2 regions of the Chengkuizengella sediminis genome follow, and region 1 is predicted to be linked to the other one. Evidence: a T-box and tRNA genes for the amino acid it is inferred to sense, from the RefSeq annotation. Region 1 holds a T-box; the other holds one or more tRNA genes.
The links. The T-box of region 1 lies ahead of trpS (tryptophan--tRNA ligase). A T-box ahead of a tRNA ligase gene usually reads a tRNA of that ligase, here a tRNA-Trp.
Positions count from the first base shown of each region.

Region 2: it encodes a tRNA-Trp, which carries the amino acid that the T-box ahead of trpS (tryptophan--tRNA ligase) is inferred to sense. The anticodon was not compared.

Region 1 covers NZ_SIJC01000013.1:14,422-23,196, forward strand. Annotated here, with positions in the region: gene EPK97_RS18555 (NAD kinase) at 1-310, opposite strand, end outside; gene ylbJ (sporulation integral membrane protein YlbJ) at 377-1,606, opposite strand; gene EPK97_RS18565 (globin domain-containing protein) at 1,818-2,189, shown strand; gene EPK97_RS18570 (YycC family protein) at 2,260-2,412, opposite strand; gene EPK97_RS18575 (SDR family oxidoreductase) at 2,620-3,717, shown strand; gene EPK97_RS18580 (methyl-accepting chemotaxis protein) at 3,799-5,058, opposite strand; gene EPK97_RS18585 (O-methyltransferase) at 5,456-5,836, shown strand; gene EPK97_RS18590 (hypothetical protein) at 5,964-6,443, shown strand; T-box leader at 6,501-6,731, shown strand; gene trpS (tryptophan--tRNA ligase) at 6,884-7,870, shown strand; gene EPK97_RS18600 (DUF5325 family protein) at 7,877-8,056, opposite strand; gene EPK97_RS18605 (alpha/beta-type small acid-soluble spore protein) at 8,174-8,392, shown strand; gene EPK97_RS18610 (metal-dependent hydrolase) at 8,474-8,775, opposite strand, start outside.
Region 2 covers NZ_SIJC01000020.1:207-8,981, forward strand. Annotated here, with positions in the region: tRNA gene EPK97_RS20865 (tRNA-Asn) at 146-221, shown strand; tRNA gene EPK97_RS20870 (tRNA-Ser) at 223-314, shown strand; tRNA gene EPK97_RS20875 (tRNA-Glu) at 335-409, shown strand; tRNA gene EPK97_RS20880 (tRNA-Val) at 571-646, shown strand; tRNA gene EPK97_RS20885 (tRNA-Met) at 656-732, shown strand; tRNA gene EPK97_RS20890 (tRNA-Asp) at 744-820, shown strand; tRNA gene EPK97_RS20895 (tRNA-Phe) at 949-1,024, shown strand; tRNA gene EPK97_RS20900 (tRNA-Thr) at 1,040-1,115, shown strand; tRNA gene EPK97_RS20905 (tRNA-Tyr) at 1,120-1,204, shown strand; tRNA gene EPK97_RS20910 (tRNA-Trp) at 1,210-1,283, shown strand; tRNA gene EPK97_RS20915 (tRNA-His) at 1,315-1,390, shown strand; tRNA gene EPK97_RS20920 (tRNA-Gln) at 1,392-1,466, shown strand; tRNA gene EPK97_RS20925 (tRNA-Gly) at 1,471-1,545, shown strand; tRNA gene EPK97_RS20930 (tRNA-Cys) at 1,555-1,628, shown strand; tRNA gene EPK97_RS20935 (tRNA-Leu) at 1,655-1,743, shown strand; tRNA gene EPK97_RS20940 (tRNA-Arg) at 1,754-1,830, shown strand; tRNA gene EPK97_RS20945 (tRNA-Leu) at 2,129-2,215, shown strand; gene EPK97_RS20950 (amidohydrolase) at 2,646-3,950, shown strand; gene EPK97_RS20955 (molybdopterin cofactor-binding domain-containing protein) at 4,209-6,536, shown strand; gene deoD (purine-nucleoside phosphorylase) at 6,607-7,311, opposite strand; gene EPK97_RS20965 (nucleotidyltransferase domain-containing protein) at 7,555-8,280, shown strand; gene EPK97_RS20970 (metal-sensitive transcriptional regulator) at 8,541-8,775, shown strand, end outside.

The sequences.
Region 1 (8,775 bases):
GATACTCTACGATAACGTCATCAGAATTCGCTTTTTTAGCCATGATTTCTAATAGATGTTCGATTTCATCTGGTTTCCAATCTGCATAAAATCCAAGATGTCCAGTGTGAATCCCAACGAATGAAATGGTTTCAAGTTGTTGTACAAACTTATGAAATGCATATAACATGGTTCCGTCTCCACCAATTGAGATCACAATGTCAGGTGAAAATTCATCAAGAATCATATTGTGTTGTTTTGCTAATTTATGAAATTTGTCAGATAATTTTAAAGAAGTTTCATCTCCACGGTCCAAGACGAAATATTTCAAAAGTGTAACCTCCTACAAATCATTTGCTGTATACATCATATACAAAAATCATATATAAAACAATGCTCACTTTTTAGGATGAAAAAGAACTTTAAATAGGAGATATATAAAGTACAATAAAAAAATACAAACAAATAAAAACGATATACTCCAAAGAGAAAAGGAGAGAAATGAAGAAATATATTCAGATTTTGTCTTTACTTCACTTACAGCAGGAAGGATAAATGAAAATGAAGATTGATAGGATTGAATTGGATCCCATATTAAATAAACGAGTCCAGCAGCAATCAATCCATGAAGTAATCTGGCAATGAAAAAGGGTGTGTATCTTAAATTTGTAAAATGCAATATGCTGGCGATTTGAGCATGGACGGACAGTCCACTCCAAGAGACAACAAAAGCGGCTGCTGCAGTTTTGGCAATCAAACTGGTATTTGCCTCACCTGCTGATTTTGCACCTAAAGTAACCTCAAAGGTTCCGTTAATAATCACTTGACTGAGTTCAATGGGAAGACCTAATAAAGGAAGAAAATATTGAAATATAAAATAAAATAGATCCAAGAAATTAATCTTCGTTAAAATTTCTAATATAACGGAGAAAAAAACGACGAGTCCACCGATAACAAAAATTAATTTAATGGAAGCTTCAACTGCTTCAGATATAATTATGCCAAGAGTTCTACCATCTTCTAAGCGAGCTTTATGCATCGATTGAAAAGCACGAAATAAAATAAACCCTCTTTGCTCAGTTTTAATTTGAAATATGGTATTCGTTGTGTTTTTTCCATGAAATCTCATGAGTAAACCAACTATTATTCCTGCTCCGTAATGTGAAATAGCTAAAATAAGAGCCAAGTTTACATCATGAAAAAAACCAACAGAAACAGCCCCAATTAAAAAAATGGGATCAGAAGTTGATGTGAAAGCAACTAATCTTTCACCTTCTACTTGATTGATTAACTTTTGCTCCCATAACTTAGAGGTTAATCTAGCCCCAACAGGGTAACCCGATGCAAATCCCATTGTCATGACAAAACCGCCTATTCCTGGTACTCGAAATAATGGACGCATAATTGGATCTAAAAGAGTGCCGAAAAAATGTACAATACCGATACCTAACAGTATTTCTGAAACAACTAGAAAAGGAAACAGTGCTGGAAACAATACATCCCACCAAATAGTGATCCCTCTTATAGCAGCGTTAAAACTGATCGTTGGATAAACTATAATGAGTAATATGAAGGTTAAACTAATTAACGGAATGATGTATACTATGTATCTTTTTATAGGGAGCATAAAGAGGCCTCCTAATGAATTTGCCCTTAAGGATCCTGTTCAAAAAGTCCTGTTTTTAGCAAGCTTGTCTTCTATATCATAGTATGAAAATATAAACAGATTCATTCCGAGAACTGGGAGAGAGGTTGGATTATGATATAATAAATAAATAAAGTTCGTTCGTCTGTTACATATTAAGGCAGAACAACCTAGAGTATTGGAGGGTTATTTTATGGAAGAAAAATCAATATATGAAATCATTGGTGGAGAATCAACAGTTCGAAAAATCGTAGATACTTTTTATCCAATTGTACAAGAAAATCCCGTCATCGGTGAATTATTTCCCGAAGATATTATGCCTGTCATGGAAAAGCAGTTTTTATTTCTAACACAATTTTTTGGAGGACCCCCTCTATATTCAGAGCAATACGGCCATCCCATGATGAGAGCTCGACATTTACCATTTGAAATTACAAGAGAGCGTGCAGATGCATGGTTAAGTTGTATGAAAAAAGCACTTTCTAAGATAGAACTAGATCAGCAGCTACAAACGATATTGTTAGAGCGATTATCTGGTCCCGCTTATCATTTTATTAATAGTTAAGAAACCTATTTTTAATTTTTATGTTACTCTTCTATATTGTGCCATTGAGAGGCTAGCCAATGGGAGAGTTTTATTCGTTTGATTCATCCTTATCCTGTTTAGCTAATTCGGCTAATTTTTGCATTAATATATGTTGAGGCATATGCATTAAGTGCTCTATAGGTACATTTAATTTTTTGGCTAATGCCTGAGCAGTTTCTGGTGATATTTGTAATGGTCTCACTCTTAATCTCTCCTTTAATATGAATCTATATGTTCACCTATTTTCTTCACTTTTGTAGGTGTATATATTATAACATTTTTAAATGATCTTGAAAGATCAAAAAGGCATGATAAAATGGTATTAGAAAACATTCTGACTTTTTTGACAATTATATATGGCTTGGTTTTCCATAAGTGAGAATGGTTAAATTATATAAGGGGTGATCTGATGGGTAACAAGTATTTTTTTACTGGATTTCCAGGTTTTATTGCTAGTCAAATTATCCAACAGCTTCTAAAGGACCAAGAGGACGTAGATCATATTTATGTGCTGGTTTTACCAACTATGTATAGAGAAGCCGAGATAGAAGCTGCTAGATTAATGAATGATGGAGGTTTTGAAAAGGATCGTTTTACGATATTAGAAGGAGATATTACAAAAAATAATCTTAGTATATCAGATGATCGTCTTCAAGTCCTTCAAAGGGAAGTAACACATGTATTTCACCTGGCTGCAATTTATGATTTAGCTGTTCCTAAAGATATCGCTTATCTTGTGAATGTAAAAGGTACGGATAATGTAAACCAATTTGTTAAACAGTTAGAAAATTTAAAACGATACATATACTTTAGTACTGCATACGTAGCTGGGGATCGTAAGGGTAAAATATTAGAGTCTGATCTGGAGAAAAACCAAACTTTTCAAAACTACTATGAAGAGACAAAATATGAAGCAGAAACACTAGTCAAAAAAATAGTAAACGATGTACCTACTACGATAATACGTCCTGGTATTGTGAAGGGTCATTCCTTTTCGGGTGAAACCATTAAATTTGATGGACCTTATTTTATATTAAACTTTATGGATCGCCTTCGATTCCTTCCGATTCTCCCATACATCGGACGAGGGGAAGTAGAGATCAACCTTGTACCAGTAGACTATATAATAGCTGCCTCTTGTTATTTAGGTCATGCTGATATTGGAGAAGGAAAAACTTATCATTTAACAGATCCTTCTCCATATAAAGTTAAAGAAGTATATTCTGCTATGATGAAAGAATTGTTACAAAAAAAACCTATTGGAAGAATTCCAATCATGACTACAGATTTCTTTTTAAAAATCAAGTTTATTCGAAAGTTTTTGGGTGTTGAAAAAGAAGCATTGGATTATTTCAAGTATGAAGCAAGGTTTGATTGTCAAAATGCTGTGGAGGATTTGAAAGGTTCAGGAATTAGTTGTCCTGATTTCATGGAAATATTAGAACCGATGGTCACTTATTATAAAACACATAAACATGATCAAAAGAAACAATTAGTTATTCGATAATTAATTTTAGTTTAAAAAATCACCTGATATTTCAGGTGATTTTTTTTGTCTCTCCCTTTGAGGTTTGCCAGTAAGTTTTCTTTATGTATTTGTTCTTAATTTGAAAAATTCAATGGATTGTTGGAGTTGTGATGCTTTATGAGTCATTTGCTCTGATACACCAACCATTTCTTGAACGGATGATATTTGTTCGTTCATTGATGCTGAGACCTGTTCTGTACCTGCAGCAGATTGTTGTGTAATTGCAGATATATTTTCCATGGATTCAGATATTTTTTTAGCGCTAAGAAGCATAAGTTCACTTTCTTTTGAAAATTCATAAATTCGATCAGTAATAAACTGTATGCTATGTACAATTTCACTAAAAACCTTTTCCGTTTCTTGAATCATTAACGTTTGATTTTTAACAGTCTCTTCATTTTTTTCTATATTCTCTATCGCTTGCTTAATGCCGTAGTCTATATTTTTAACAAGATTAAAAACTTCCTTAGTTGACTCAGTTGATTCCTCAGCTAAATTTCTTACTTCTTGTGCAACTACAGCAAAACCTTTACCATGTTCGCCTGCTCTTGCTGCCTCAATAGATGCATTTAAAGATAGGAGGTTTGTTTGTTCTGCAATTTCTGAGATCGTTTTCGTTATCTTAGATATGCCATCTGCTTGTTTAGCTAGTTCGTTTATAGTAGACGCTACATGGTTTGTTGCTTCTACAGTATCTTTCATACCAGCGCTTTGACTTTCTACTGCATTTCGTCCTTTGTCTACTAATTGTATCGTGTTTTGGGAATGTTTATTCATTTCATTTGTTGATACAGTATATGCGCTTACTTTACTTTCTATATTTTGGATAGATGTTGAAATGTTGGACACGTCCTCAGAAATTTCATTCGCTCCAGTAGCTAATTCGTTAGTAGATAAGTTTACTTGATCTAGTACATCACTTAGTGCTTTGTTTTTTAAATATATATTTCTACTTGAGTCTGATACTAACTTGGAAATATTAAGCGTGTCATGTAATGTATTATTCATTCTTTCTGACATCTTGTTAAATGCGTTAGCAAGTTCACCAATTGCATCATCTGATGAAATATATATTTTTTGTTGTAGGTCACCTTGAGCTATTTTTGTAGCTGCTTTGGAAACATTGTCTATAGATTCATTAATCACTTTCTCTAATTTTAAAAGTATAGGGTAAATTACAGCTAATAAAAACACAATAATGAAGGAAACGAACAATTTGTTCTCAGAAAAAAAGATTGAAACGAATGAAAATATAGCTAAAATGGAGTATACTCCGATTAATAGTTTATTTTTAACAGATAGCTCATAAAACCAGCTCATATCATCGACTCCTTAGGTAGTTGTTAAAATTTTCTGATATTATTATATCATTCTATTTTGAAAAAAGTCTATGAAGTTGTCAGAATTTGAAAAAATGTGACGAATCTGAAAGAGTTAATAGAATAATATTTACATTTTTATATTAATATATTATTATATGTATAAATATGTAATTTTCAAGTTTAGAATTTATATTTTAATTTATTGGTGAATCATATCCTAGTCTCATTTCCCCTGATTATGAAACTTCTGTATTTTTTTCTTCCGTCTTATCTAGATCACCACTTGAATAGTCTTAGTTTTAATTCCTAAAAGAAAGCACAGTGTTTTTTTAAGAACACTCTTAACAGTGTTTATTTAACAATGCCAATAAAATAATGAAAAAGGAGAATAACTTATGTATATTGAGCAGTTGTCACTAGCGAGGCAGCTTGATTTGGTATTTGATGAAATTCAAGTTGAGTTAGGAAATTTAACCTCGGGAGTTGTATTTTTACAGATTCGAAATAATACTGTTGGTAAATTTGGCGTTATTCATGACCCAATAGAAGGAAATGATCGAGGATCTCTTGGAAACATTCATGGTTTAACGACTCAGCAAATATTTTCCTTTAAAAAGATGGCAATTCAATCCTTGAAGTATAAAAATCATTGGACTCATGGGCAGATTTCCTTTGAATTTGCTTTGAAAAACAAAAACTTAGCAACGAGTTTTCAATTCGAATCTAACTACAACATGGCGAATTTGATGAACAAACCTCAGCAAAAGATATTATAAAAGTTAACGAATATGATGTAAAATAACCGTTCTGTATTCATAATGGGGTACAAACGGTTATTTCCATTTCTCAGTGATTGGTATACTATTGTTGATACGTGGCTTACTTGAAAGGGTGTATAAAAAAATGAAGCTAACTTATGATCATTTGTCTTTGAATAAAGAGCTGCAAATTGTTCAAGCTGATGTATTTTTAGAAATAAACGATGATATTATTATTGATGAGCCGTTATGTATAGATGTGGGTTTACCTGCATTGCTTTTAAGTACATTGGAGGATACCTTTCCAGACCGATTTGCTTCAGCAACGGAGTGGGAGAAAACTCCTTTTTTTGTATGCGGATGTGGTGATCCTGATTGCAGAGGATTTTCATTTGTAGTGAGACACAGGGATGACAAGAGTATTCAACTCATTGAAGTGGAAGAATCTGAAGGTGATATACATAAGGAAATGGACGAATATTTTGTTGATTTACTAGAATATCAAAAGATTGTTTATAAAATTGGAGATCAGTTTTTAGCATTTATTAAGGACCTAGCGTATTCTCCTTATTTTAAAGACACCATACCAGTGATAGAGGATTTGATGAAACGTTTGAAAAAATAATTGACCTTTGATAATTGACATTTAAGAAATGTTGTGTATAATAATGAAATTAAATCATACGATGCGATGAGAGGAAGAGTAAGAATACATCGTTGTTTATCAGAGAGCCGATATATGCTGAGAGTCGGTACAACATGTTTTCTGAAATGGGTCCTTGAGCTTAATGTTGAACAAATTTTTTTTTAGTAGACTGCACGGAATTCCCCGTTATCGGAAATTAAGTTTTCTTTAGAATTTTTTAGTTTAAAGAAATAAATTAGGGTGGCACCACGGTCTTTCGTCCCTTTCGACGAAAGGCTTTTTTTGACGTAAAGAAATGTGTAACTTTTCATCAAATAAACTACCACATCCTTGTGGTAATTATCCATGAACTGGGAAAATGAGCCTCACTTTTGTGGGTAGTTTTATGTTCAGAATTATAAATATTAGGAGGTTAAAAAATGAAACGAGTATTATCTGGTATACAGTCAAGTGGGAAATTAACAATCGGAAATTATATTGGTGCTTTACAAAATTATGTTAAGTTACAGAATACACATGAATGTTTTTTTTCTATTGTAGACTTACACGCGATTACTGTGCCTCAAAAACCAGAAGATTTAAAAGAACAAACTGAAGCTGTAGCTGCATTATATTTTGCTTCAGGTGTAGATCCTGATAAGTCTAGTGTATTCGTTCAGTCTCATGTTCCTGCACATGCTGAATTAGGTTGGATCATGACAACATTATCTTATATGGGGGAATTTGAAAGAATGACTCAATTTAAAGATAAGGCTGGAAAGCAAGATTCAATAGGAGTAGGTTTGTTCACATATCCTGGTCTGATGGCTGCTGATATATTACTTTATAATGCTGATCTCGTACCTGTAGGAGATGATCAAAAGCAACATCTTGAACTAACAAGAGATTTAGCAAATCGTTTTAATCAACGTTTTGGTGAGTACTTGAAGATTCCAGAACCATATATTCCTGAAGTTGGTGCGAGAATCATGTCTTTAGATGATGGCTCAATTAAAATGAGTAAAAGTAATCCTAATTCAAATAGTTATATTGCGATGTTAGATGAACCCGATGTGTTACGTAAAAAAATCAAAAGGGCAACAACGGATTCTGGGAGAGATGTTTTATTTGATCCAGTAAATAAACCTGAAATTAGTAATTTAATGACGGTTTACTCCTATTGCTCTAACTTAAGTATAAAAGAAATCGAAAAGGAATACGAAGGAAAAGGATATGGTCCATTTAAAAAGGATTTAGCAGAACATGTTGTAGCTACTTTTGAGCCTATCCAACAACGTTATAAAGAGATTCGCTCCTCAGGTGAATTAAGTAAGTATTTAAAACAAGGTGCCGAACAGGCTACTGATGTAGCTAACGAAACTTTAAGGGAAATAAAGAAAAAAATGGGTTTTGTTTTACCAAATTAATGACTATCAATGATTATTCTTTTTTCTAATTTTTGCTTTTACCTTAAAACCCATTCCGACGGTTAAAAATGATAAAAATAAAAAAAGTAATGCCAATAGAGATTGTTGATAACTTAATGCGACACCTGTTAAAACCAAGAACAGTACACCAATAATAGAAAAAAGTAGGGCGGTTTTTTTACTCATAATATGACTCACCTTTCATGATATGAAAATAATATGAATAGTTTTTTTCAAATGTTAACATAATAGTGATACAAGCAGCTTGTAAAAACAACATAGATTTGAAAGGAGTGCTCATCAATGTCAAGATCTCGTAGCAGTAATCAACTAGTAGTACCTCAATCTACTGCAGCATTAAATCAATTAAAATTTGAAGTAGCACAGGAGTTAGGTATTCAGATTCCTCAAGACGGTTACTATGGTAACATGGCTACTCGTGATACAGGTACAATTGGTGGATACATGACACGTCACTTAGTACAAATTGCCGAGCAAACATTAGCAGGTAGACAACCTTAATAGTAAAATAAAAGTAACAAAAGCTCAAGGGATTAAATCCCTTGGGCTTTTTATGTTTTACACTTTGTATTTTGGGTATATTCACATTTCATGCAATCCAAGACGTTTGTTTAACTTATCTTCATTTAACCATCCTACATATGACCTAATTGGGGTATAATCTTTTTTCATTAGTAAAACACCCACAAATGGATATTGTTTTCGATGTCGATAACGTACATCAAACCATCGAACTTCAAATCCCCAAGCGTGTTGTATAATGTCTGAACATGCGTACTGAGAACTGAAATACAAAAAAGAAGCGATATCAGAATTCTTTTTTGAAATTTCAATGGCGGGATGTGTTTCACATTGTACTTTATCTATCCATTGTATATTTCCAT
Region 2 (8,775 bases), on a different contig from region 1:
GGGCAATGAGATTCCTATAATTAAATTGCAAATATTGTGTTGACATTTGATTCATCATTTGATAAACTCGCATTTGTGACGTTAATTTACTCTTTGTTTCGCATCTAGTTTTCAGGGAACACCCTGAAGCGATTTTCTCTAATATTCCCTGATAGCTCAGTTGGTAGAGCACTCGGCTGTTAACCGAGTTGTCACAGGTTCGAGTCCTGTTCGGGGAGCCACGGAGAGGTGTCCGAGCTGGCCGAAGGAGCACGATTGGAAATCGTGTAGGCGTCACAAGCGTCTCGAGGGTTCGAATCCCTCTCTCTCCGCCACTCAGGTTAATATATATTGTGGCCCGTTGGTCAAGCGGTTAAGACACCGCCCTTTCACGGCGGTAACACGGGTTCGAATCCCGTACGGGTCACCACTAAAAGAAATAGCATCAAGGGATAATGAATCCCAAGGGTTCGTCGGAGCATGATCTTCGTAAGAGGTTGCATCGCAGTCTCGTAATAGAATGGAGAGCATCCCGTACGGGTCACCAATTAAAAATTAACATCAGGGATGAGAATCCTACAAAGTACATATGGACGCTTAGCTCAGCTGGGAGAGCATCTGCCTTACAAGCAGAGGGTCGGCGGTTCGATCCCGTCAGCGTCCACCATAATATTATCGCGGGGTGGAGCAGTCTGGTAGCTCGTCGGGCTCATAACCCGAAGGTCGTAGGTTCAAATCCTGCCCCCGCAACCAAATCATAATGTGGAGCTGTGGTGTAGAGGCCTAACATGCCTGCCTGTCACGCAGGAGATCGCGGGTTCGAATCCCGTCAGCTCCGCCATTTAAAACATAACAAGGGATGATGAACCCATTGGGTTCGTTGGAGCATAAACTTCAGAAGGATTGCATCGCATTCTCGCACGAAGTAAGAGTATCCCGTCAGCTCGCCATTACAATCATAATAAGTAAGGCTCGATAGCTCAGTCGGTAGAGCAGAGGACTGAAAATCCTCGTGTCGGCAGTTCGATTCTGTCTCGAGCCACCATTTTTAGAAACATTCGCCGTTGTAGCTCAACTGGTAGAGCAACTGACTTGTAATCAGTAGGTTGGGGGTTCAAGTCCTCTCGACGGCACCATTTTGGAGGATTAGCGAAGTGGCCAAACGCAGCAGACTGTAAATCTGTTCCCATCGGGTTCGGTGGTTCGAATCCATCATCCTCCACCATTTATAGGGGCATAGTTTAAAGGTAGAACAGCGGTCTCCAAAACCGTTAGTGTGGGTTCAATTCCTGCTGCCCCTGCCAGAGAAAAAAAGTAAGATAGTAAATTTTTACGGCGGTCGTGGCGAAGTGGTTAACGCACCGGTTTGTGGATCCGGCATTCGAGGGTTCAATTCCCTTCGGCCGCCCCATTGGGGATTAGCCAAGCGGTAAGGCAACGGACTTTGACTCCGTCATGCACAGGTTCGAATCCTGTATCCCCAGCCATTACGCGGACGTGGCTCAGTGGTAGAGCATCGCCTTGCCAAGGCGAGGGTCGCGAGTTCGAATCTCGTCGTCCGCTCCATGATAATTTGGCGCCATAGCCAAGTGGTAAGGCAGAGCTCTGCAAAAGCTTTATCCCCAGTTCAAATCTGGGTGGCGCCTCCACAAATTTAATAGAATGTGTATAATGTGCCGGGGTGGCGGAATTGGCAGACGCACAGGACTTAAAATCCTGCGGTAGGTGACTACCGTACCGGTTCGATTCCGGTCCTCGGCACCATTTTTATTATACGCCCTTAGCTCAGCTGGATAGAGCGTTTGACTACGAATCAAAAGGTCGGGAGTTCGAATCTCTCAGGGCGTGCCATTTGAAACATCATAGAAATACTAAACGCTAGAGATAATTCGAACATTAGAGTTCGTCGGAGCATAAGCTTCGAAAGCAAAAGCATCGCAGTCAGGTACTGCATCTCTCAGGGCGTGCCATTTGAAACATCATAGAAATACTAAACGCTAGAGATAATTCGAACGTTAGAGTTCGTCGGAGCATAAGCTTCGAAAGCAAAAGCATCGCAGTCAGGTACTGCATCTCTCAGGGCGTGCCAGTTAATCTTCATTGATAGACAAAATGTAATGAGATAAAAATATAATTTAATAATATACATGCCGGTGTGGCGGAATTGGCAGACGCGACGGACTCAAAATCCGTTTCCAGCAATGGAGTGGGGGTTCGAGTCCCTTCACCGGCACCATACATAAATGATAACATCTATTTTTAAAAAAATAGATGTTTTTTTGTTTGCGATGTATGCTGTCGAGCTGATGATTTGAAAGAAAACCTATCACCTAGCTAATGGGAAAATAATAGGACTTCGATGATACCAGAAAAATTCTACAATAATGAAAGTATGGATGCGAATATTTCGTTATATATATCTATAATAAGTCTTAACTTTTGCTAAAACCCTGCTGTAGTAATTAATAATTATATCTACATACTTTTTTAAGCAATAATACAGGTTAAAAAAAGATAACGATTACCTGTAAGTTTCATATTAGTTTCATTTAGGGATATCACGAAAAATTCAAACCTTAATAGTATGAAGTTATTAAATAAAGATTTTAAACTGAAAATTACCTCATTCTAAAGATATAAATATACTATACGAGGAGAATCTTGAAATGAAATTACTAATAATAAATGGAACCTTTCTTACGATGAATGGAAATGAAACGATAAAAAATGGATATATGGTTATTGAAAATGAATTCATTCAATACATAGGGAAAGATAAGCCTGAAGGTGAAAATAACTATGATCAAATGATTAATGGGGCCGATCGTATCTATATGCCTGGATTAATAAATACACATACTCATGCAGCGATGTCATTGCTTCGTGGTTATGCGGATGATTTAGCTCTCAAAACTTGGTTAGCAAAGATTTGGCCAATCGAAGCTAAATTTACAAAAGAAGATGTCAAGTGGGGAACCCTTTTGTCCATTTTGGAAATGCTCAAAGGCGGTATCACTTGTTTTGTAGATATGTATCATCATATGGATGAAGTAGCACAATCGGTTGAAATTTCAGGAGTGAGAGCTTGTTTAACTAGAGGTTTAATAGGATTTGGAGGTAAAGAGGCACAACAAGCTATATTAAAAGAGGCTAAGACATTTTCAAAATATTGGAATGGAAAAGCAAACGGAAGAATTACGACGATGATGAGTCCTCATTCTTTGTATACTTGTACTCCTGAATTTATAGAACAAATCCTGCAAGTGGCAAAGGAATTAAAGTTGCCCATTCATATGCATATGTCTGAGACGTTAAGTGAAGTTGAAGAAAATGTGAAACAGTACGGTTTAAGGCCTGTAGCCCATTTGCAAAAGTTAGGTGTGTTTGATCATCCATGTTTAGTTGCTCATGCGGTTTATTTAACAGATGAAGAAATTGATATCTTAAAAGAATTTTCAGTTCATGTCTCACACAATCCAGGAAGTAATTTGAAATTAGCTAGTGGTATCGCCAGATTGCCGAAATTATTGAAAGAAGGGGTTCTTGTTTCTTTAGGAACAGATAGTGCCGCCAGTAATAATAATTTAGATATGATTGAGGAAGTTAGATTAGCAGCATTAATTCACAAAGGAAATACAGGAGATCCCACAGCTATTTCTGCAGTAGACGCTTTACGTTTAGGAACGATCGATGGCGCCAAATCAATATGGTTAAATGATGTAGGTATGTTAAAAGTAGGCATGAGAGCGGATTTCATTGCTATAAATACCGATCAAGCTCATGTATTACCCAAATATGATTTTATTTCAAATATTGTATATTCTGCAAGAGCATGTGATGTTGAAGATGTATGGGTAAATGGAAAACAGCTCGTTAAAAATAAAGAAATGCTCATATTGGATGAGGAACAAATTAAATATGAATTTAATGTCCGTTTTGAAAGGTTAACTAAATTTATGAGCGAACTATAAAGTAAAAATTAGTTAAAAATATTTTGCTCATTTTATTATAAATTAATGTCAGGTTATATCAAACTCATTTATGAAATCAAATCGGCCTTTTCCCATACCTAACCTCACATAAATCTGGTTATTATTTTATCCTTTATAAACCTGCGGTTCAAGTTTAATTTCATCTTTTATATTTCTTACCTCCGTTTTCGTCTATGGTATTAATTTTTTCACTTCTAAATACAATATATAAAGTTTTTTTAGAGGAGGAAAAAGGGTGTGGGTACAATTGGAAAAAGTATTATACGTAAAGAAGCTCTTGATAAAGTAAAAGGTAAATCAAAATATACAGGGGATGACCAATCCGCGATGCTTCATGCAAAAATGCTGATCAGTCCATATGCCCATGCAAAAATAAAACATATAGATACTTCTAAAGCACGGAATACTCCCGGTGTAAGAGCTATATTAACAGGAGATCCTCTCCCTCTCACTGGTGAAGAAATCCGTGATCGTCCACCCATTGCCTATGATAAAGTACGTTATTATGGTGAAGTCGTAGCTGTAGTTGTCGCAGACAATCCAATGCTTGCAAAAAATGCCGCAAATCTAATCAGAGTAACATATGAACCATTACCTGTAGTGAACTCTTCAACTCAAGCTTACGAAAAAAATGCCCCCTTAGTTCATGAAAATTTAGATTCATATCAACATCTGAAGGAAGCTTTCCCAGAAAAAGATACAAACATTGCTAATCGTACAAAAATCAGAAAAGGAAATATAACGTTAGGTTGGAATAAAAGCGATGTTGTAGTTGAGGCAAGTTTTTCTTTCTCTCCATCCGATCATGCTGCTATGGAAACAAGATGTGTGATTGCAGAAATCCGTCAAGATGAAACGATTGTCATTACCTCCTCATCTCAAGCTCCTTTTATTATTAAAAAATTAATGCATGATTATTTTGCTGTTGATGTTGGCAAAGTGATTGTAAATACACCATTTGTTGGTGGTGGTTTTGGAGGGAAAGACTCCGTTCAATTAGAATTGATTGCTTATCTTGCTTCAAAAGCTGTGGATGGAAGAAAAGTGAAGATTTTAAATTCTAGAGAAGAAGATTTAATCACATCACCTGTTCATATTGGACTTGATGCAACTATAAAACTTGGGTGTACGAAAGATGGAAAATTACAAGCAGCAGAAATATTATATTTATTTGATGGTGGTGCGTATTCAGATAGTGCAGTTAGTATCAGCCGCGCAGCAGGCGCTAACTGTACGGGACCTTATCAAATAGATAACATTTGGTGTGACTCTTTATGTATGTATACAAATCATCCTTATGCTGCCCCCTTCAGAGGTTATGGGCATTCAGAAGCAATGTTTGTTTTTGAAAGAACGATGGATATACTAGCTAAAAAAAGTAAGATAGATCCTTTGCAATTACGATTACTCAATGCCATTGTGCCTGGAGATACAACACCTACTCAAGTGCTTGTAAATAAAAGTAATATAGGTAATCTACCTGAATGTATTCATCGATTAAAAACGATCATGAATTGGGATGAAGGGCAGATTGTTAAAATTAGTGATACGAAAGTACGTACAAAAGGAATTTGCTGTATGTGGAAAAACTCGGTGATACCCTCCGATGGTGGATCAGGGGTCATTCTAACCTTTAATCCTGACGGAAGCATCAATATTATTTCTGGAGTTGTAGAAATAGGGACAGGAACTAAAACCGTTCTTACGCAAATGTTAGCTGATAAAATGAAGATCGATATCAATCAAATCTATGTGCAAATGGAAGTCAATACACAGTCCACTCCAGAGCATTGGAAAACCGTAGCCAGTAGAGGTGCATTTATGGCTGGTAGAGCTTTACTTAGTGCTGCAGACGATGCCATTCGACAATTAAAGGATTTAACTGCCTGTATACTAAGATGTTCTAAGGAAGATTTAGAGATCGGATTCGGTAGAGTTTTCCTAAGAGATAACCCCAATATTGGTTTAGATATTAAAGACATTGCCTTTGGTTACAAATATCCTAATGGAAATGTAATTGGAGGTCAAATTATTGGTAGGGGAAACTATATTCAAAGACATATATCTTATTTAAACCCGGAAACTGGAGCAGGAAAATTAGGGCCAGAGTGGGGCGTTGCAGCACAAGGTGTAGAGGTTGAATTTGATGCAATGGATTATACCTACAAAATTATTAAGGCCTTTACAGTAATTGATATTGGTAAAGTGTTAAATGAAAAAGCTGCTCTAGGCCAAGTTATGGGGGGAATGAGCATGGGATTAAGTTTTGCTGCAAGAGAAACTTTTGTATTTGATGAACTTGGAAGAGTATCAAATCCACAATTAAGAACATATCGATCACTCCGGTTTGGTGAACATCCAAAATATGCAGTGGAATTTGTTGAAACTCCTTTTCAAGAGGGTCCATATGGTGCACGTGGTGTTGGAGAACACGGTTTAATTGGTATGCCTGCTGCATTGGCAAACAGTTTATCGATTGCAGCTGGGGTAGAACTGAATCAGTTGCCGCTCATTCCTGAGTTGATATGGAAAATGAAAGAGGGTTCAGTGAATGGTTCCTTTTGATTTTGAATACTATAAACCACTTCTATACGAGAGGCAGTCCAATTATTTCACTCTGAACAATAATGATTATTTACTTTTTTATTGCAGTGTCTAATGCTACTTCAATCATATCATTAAAAGTAGTTTCTTTTTCTTCGGGAGTAGTTTCTTCACCAGTTAAAATATGATTACTTACAGTTAAAATAGATAGTGCGTTTACATCAAATTTAGCTGCTAATGTATATAATGCTGTAGTTTCCATTTCAACTCCGAGTATGCCATAGCGAGCTAACCTTTTAAACTGTGCATTATCATTATAAAATTGATCCGTAGTAAATACGCTACCTACTTTTAGATTTAATCCTTTTTCAATACTTGCGTTATAAGCTCTTTTTAATAAATTGAAGGTAGCTGTAGGAGCATAATCAATAGGTCCAAATTCAATACGATTCATTTGAGAATCTGTTGAGGAGGTTATGGCAAGAATGATATCACGTACTTTCACATCTTTCTGAATTGCCCCACATGTTCCAACTCTAATTAGATTTTCCACACCATAACTTTGAATTAATTCATTTACATAAATGGCGATAGAAGGTACTCCCATTCCTGTTCCTTGAACAGAAATACGTTCATTTTTATATATACCTGTAAACCCTAACATGCCACGAACATTGTTATAACAAAAAATATCTTCTAAGAAGGTTTCTGCGATATATTTTGCGCGTAATGGATCACCTGATAACAGAATTGTTTCTGCGATTTCATTTTTTTTTGCTTCTATATGTATGCTCATTTTAACAACCCTTTCTCGTTTAACTTTAATGAATTTACATCGCGATTTTTAACGATTTGATATTAGTCGTACTTTTACATTCTTCTATTTAAAACTATAAAACAAATCTATGCTGAAGCGGCTTGGTTAATTTCAGATCCCAGTTAGAGATTGGCACAGAAGTTATTGCAGATGGAGAACGATGCACTAATCTTATGATTAATACATACAATTTTATATATTATTTTATGGTGGTGTATGTGTATGAATCTAACTCCTATGGAGGCAGCTACAAAATTTGTGGAATTAAATTTTCCAAACTGTAGTGCTGCTTTTTTGGCTGCGAGTGCAAAGAAAGAAAGTATTAAAAAGAATTCGGATTTAGATATTGTTATTTTTGATGATGAAATCACTTTTCATTTCAGAAGGGTATATGATTACGCCCCATGGCCTGCAGAGGTATTTGGGTTTAATGAAAGCAATTTTAAAGAATTTTTGAATAGAAACGATACATCTGCTTTACCAACAATTTATATCATTTGTACAAAGGGATTTGTAGTTAAAGATAATGGAAAAGCTGAGTCCATTAAAAAAATGTGTGAAGAACATCTCGAACAAGGTCCACCGAGCTGGAGCTTTGATGAATTGAATTTTGCGAGATTTGAAATTACTGATCAGTTGGAAGATTTAATTACTTCACAAAATACAATGGAAAATTATTTTATTGTAAATAAATTATTTACTCTATGTGCTACATTTATTTTAAGGGTAAATGATTTGTGGTTGGGAGACGGTAAATGGTTGTATAGAGAATTGTTTGCATACCATAAAGGGGTATCTGAACAATTTATTTCTGCTTTTGAAAGTTATTATAAAACAAGTGATAAACAACAATTAATTGATTTTATTGATTCTATCTTAGAACCCTATGGGGGTAGGTTATTTGCTGGCTTTTATCAAGAAGAAGAGGAAGAGGATATGATTGAATAAATTGTTAATAATTGCTTTATGTAGGTTAAAAATTATATAGTATGTGTAAAGCTCGCTAATTAGCGGGTTTTTCTTTATAACTTAAGAATTTATAAGTTTTTCAAATTCTAAGTTTCAACAAAAGCTACCACTAATGAAGTATTCGACTACTTCTCCGAGAAGCTTCTATAGGAGCTTTTGTTATAAAAATAATTTCAAATTTTTATTGACATATACCCTGTGGGGGTATAATATATAAATGTGAGGAGGATGAAGTGTTTATGGATATGAATCAAAATAATAAAGTTTTAGAATCTTGTCATGCGGAAGAATCTGAACGAAAAAGTCATCATTCTGAAAAAATGAAAAAGGATCTAATTAAACGCTTGAATCGAATCGAGGGTCAGGTAAGAGGTGTCAAAGGTCTAATAGAAAAAGATACCTACTGTGATGATGTTTTAAATCAGATTGCAGCCGCAAAATCTGCACTAGATAGTGTAGGGAAACTTTTATTAG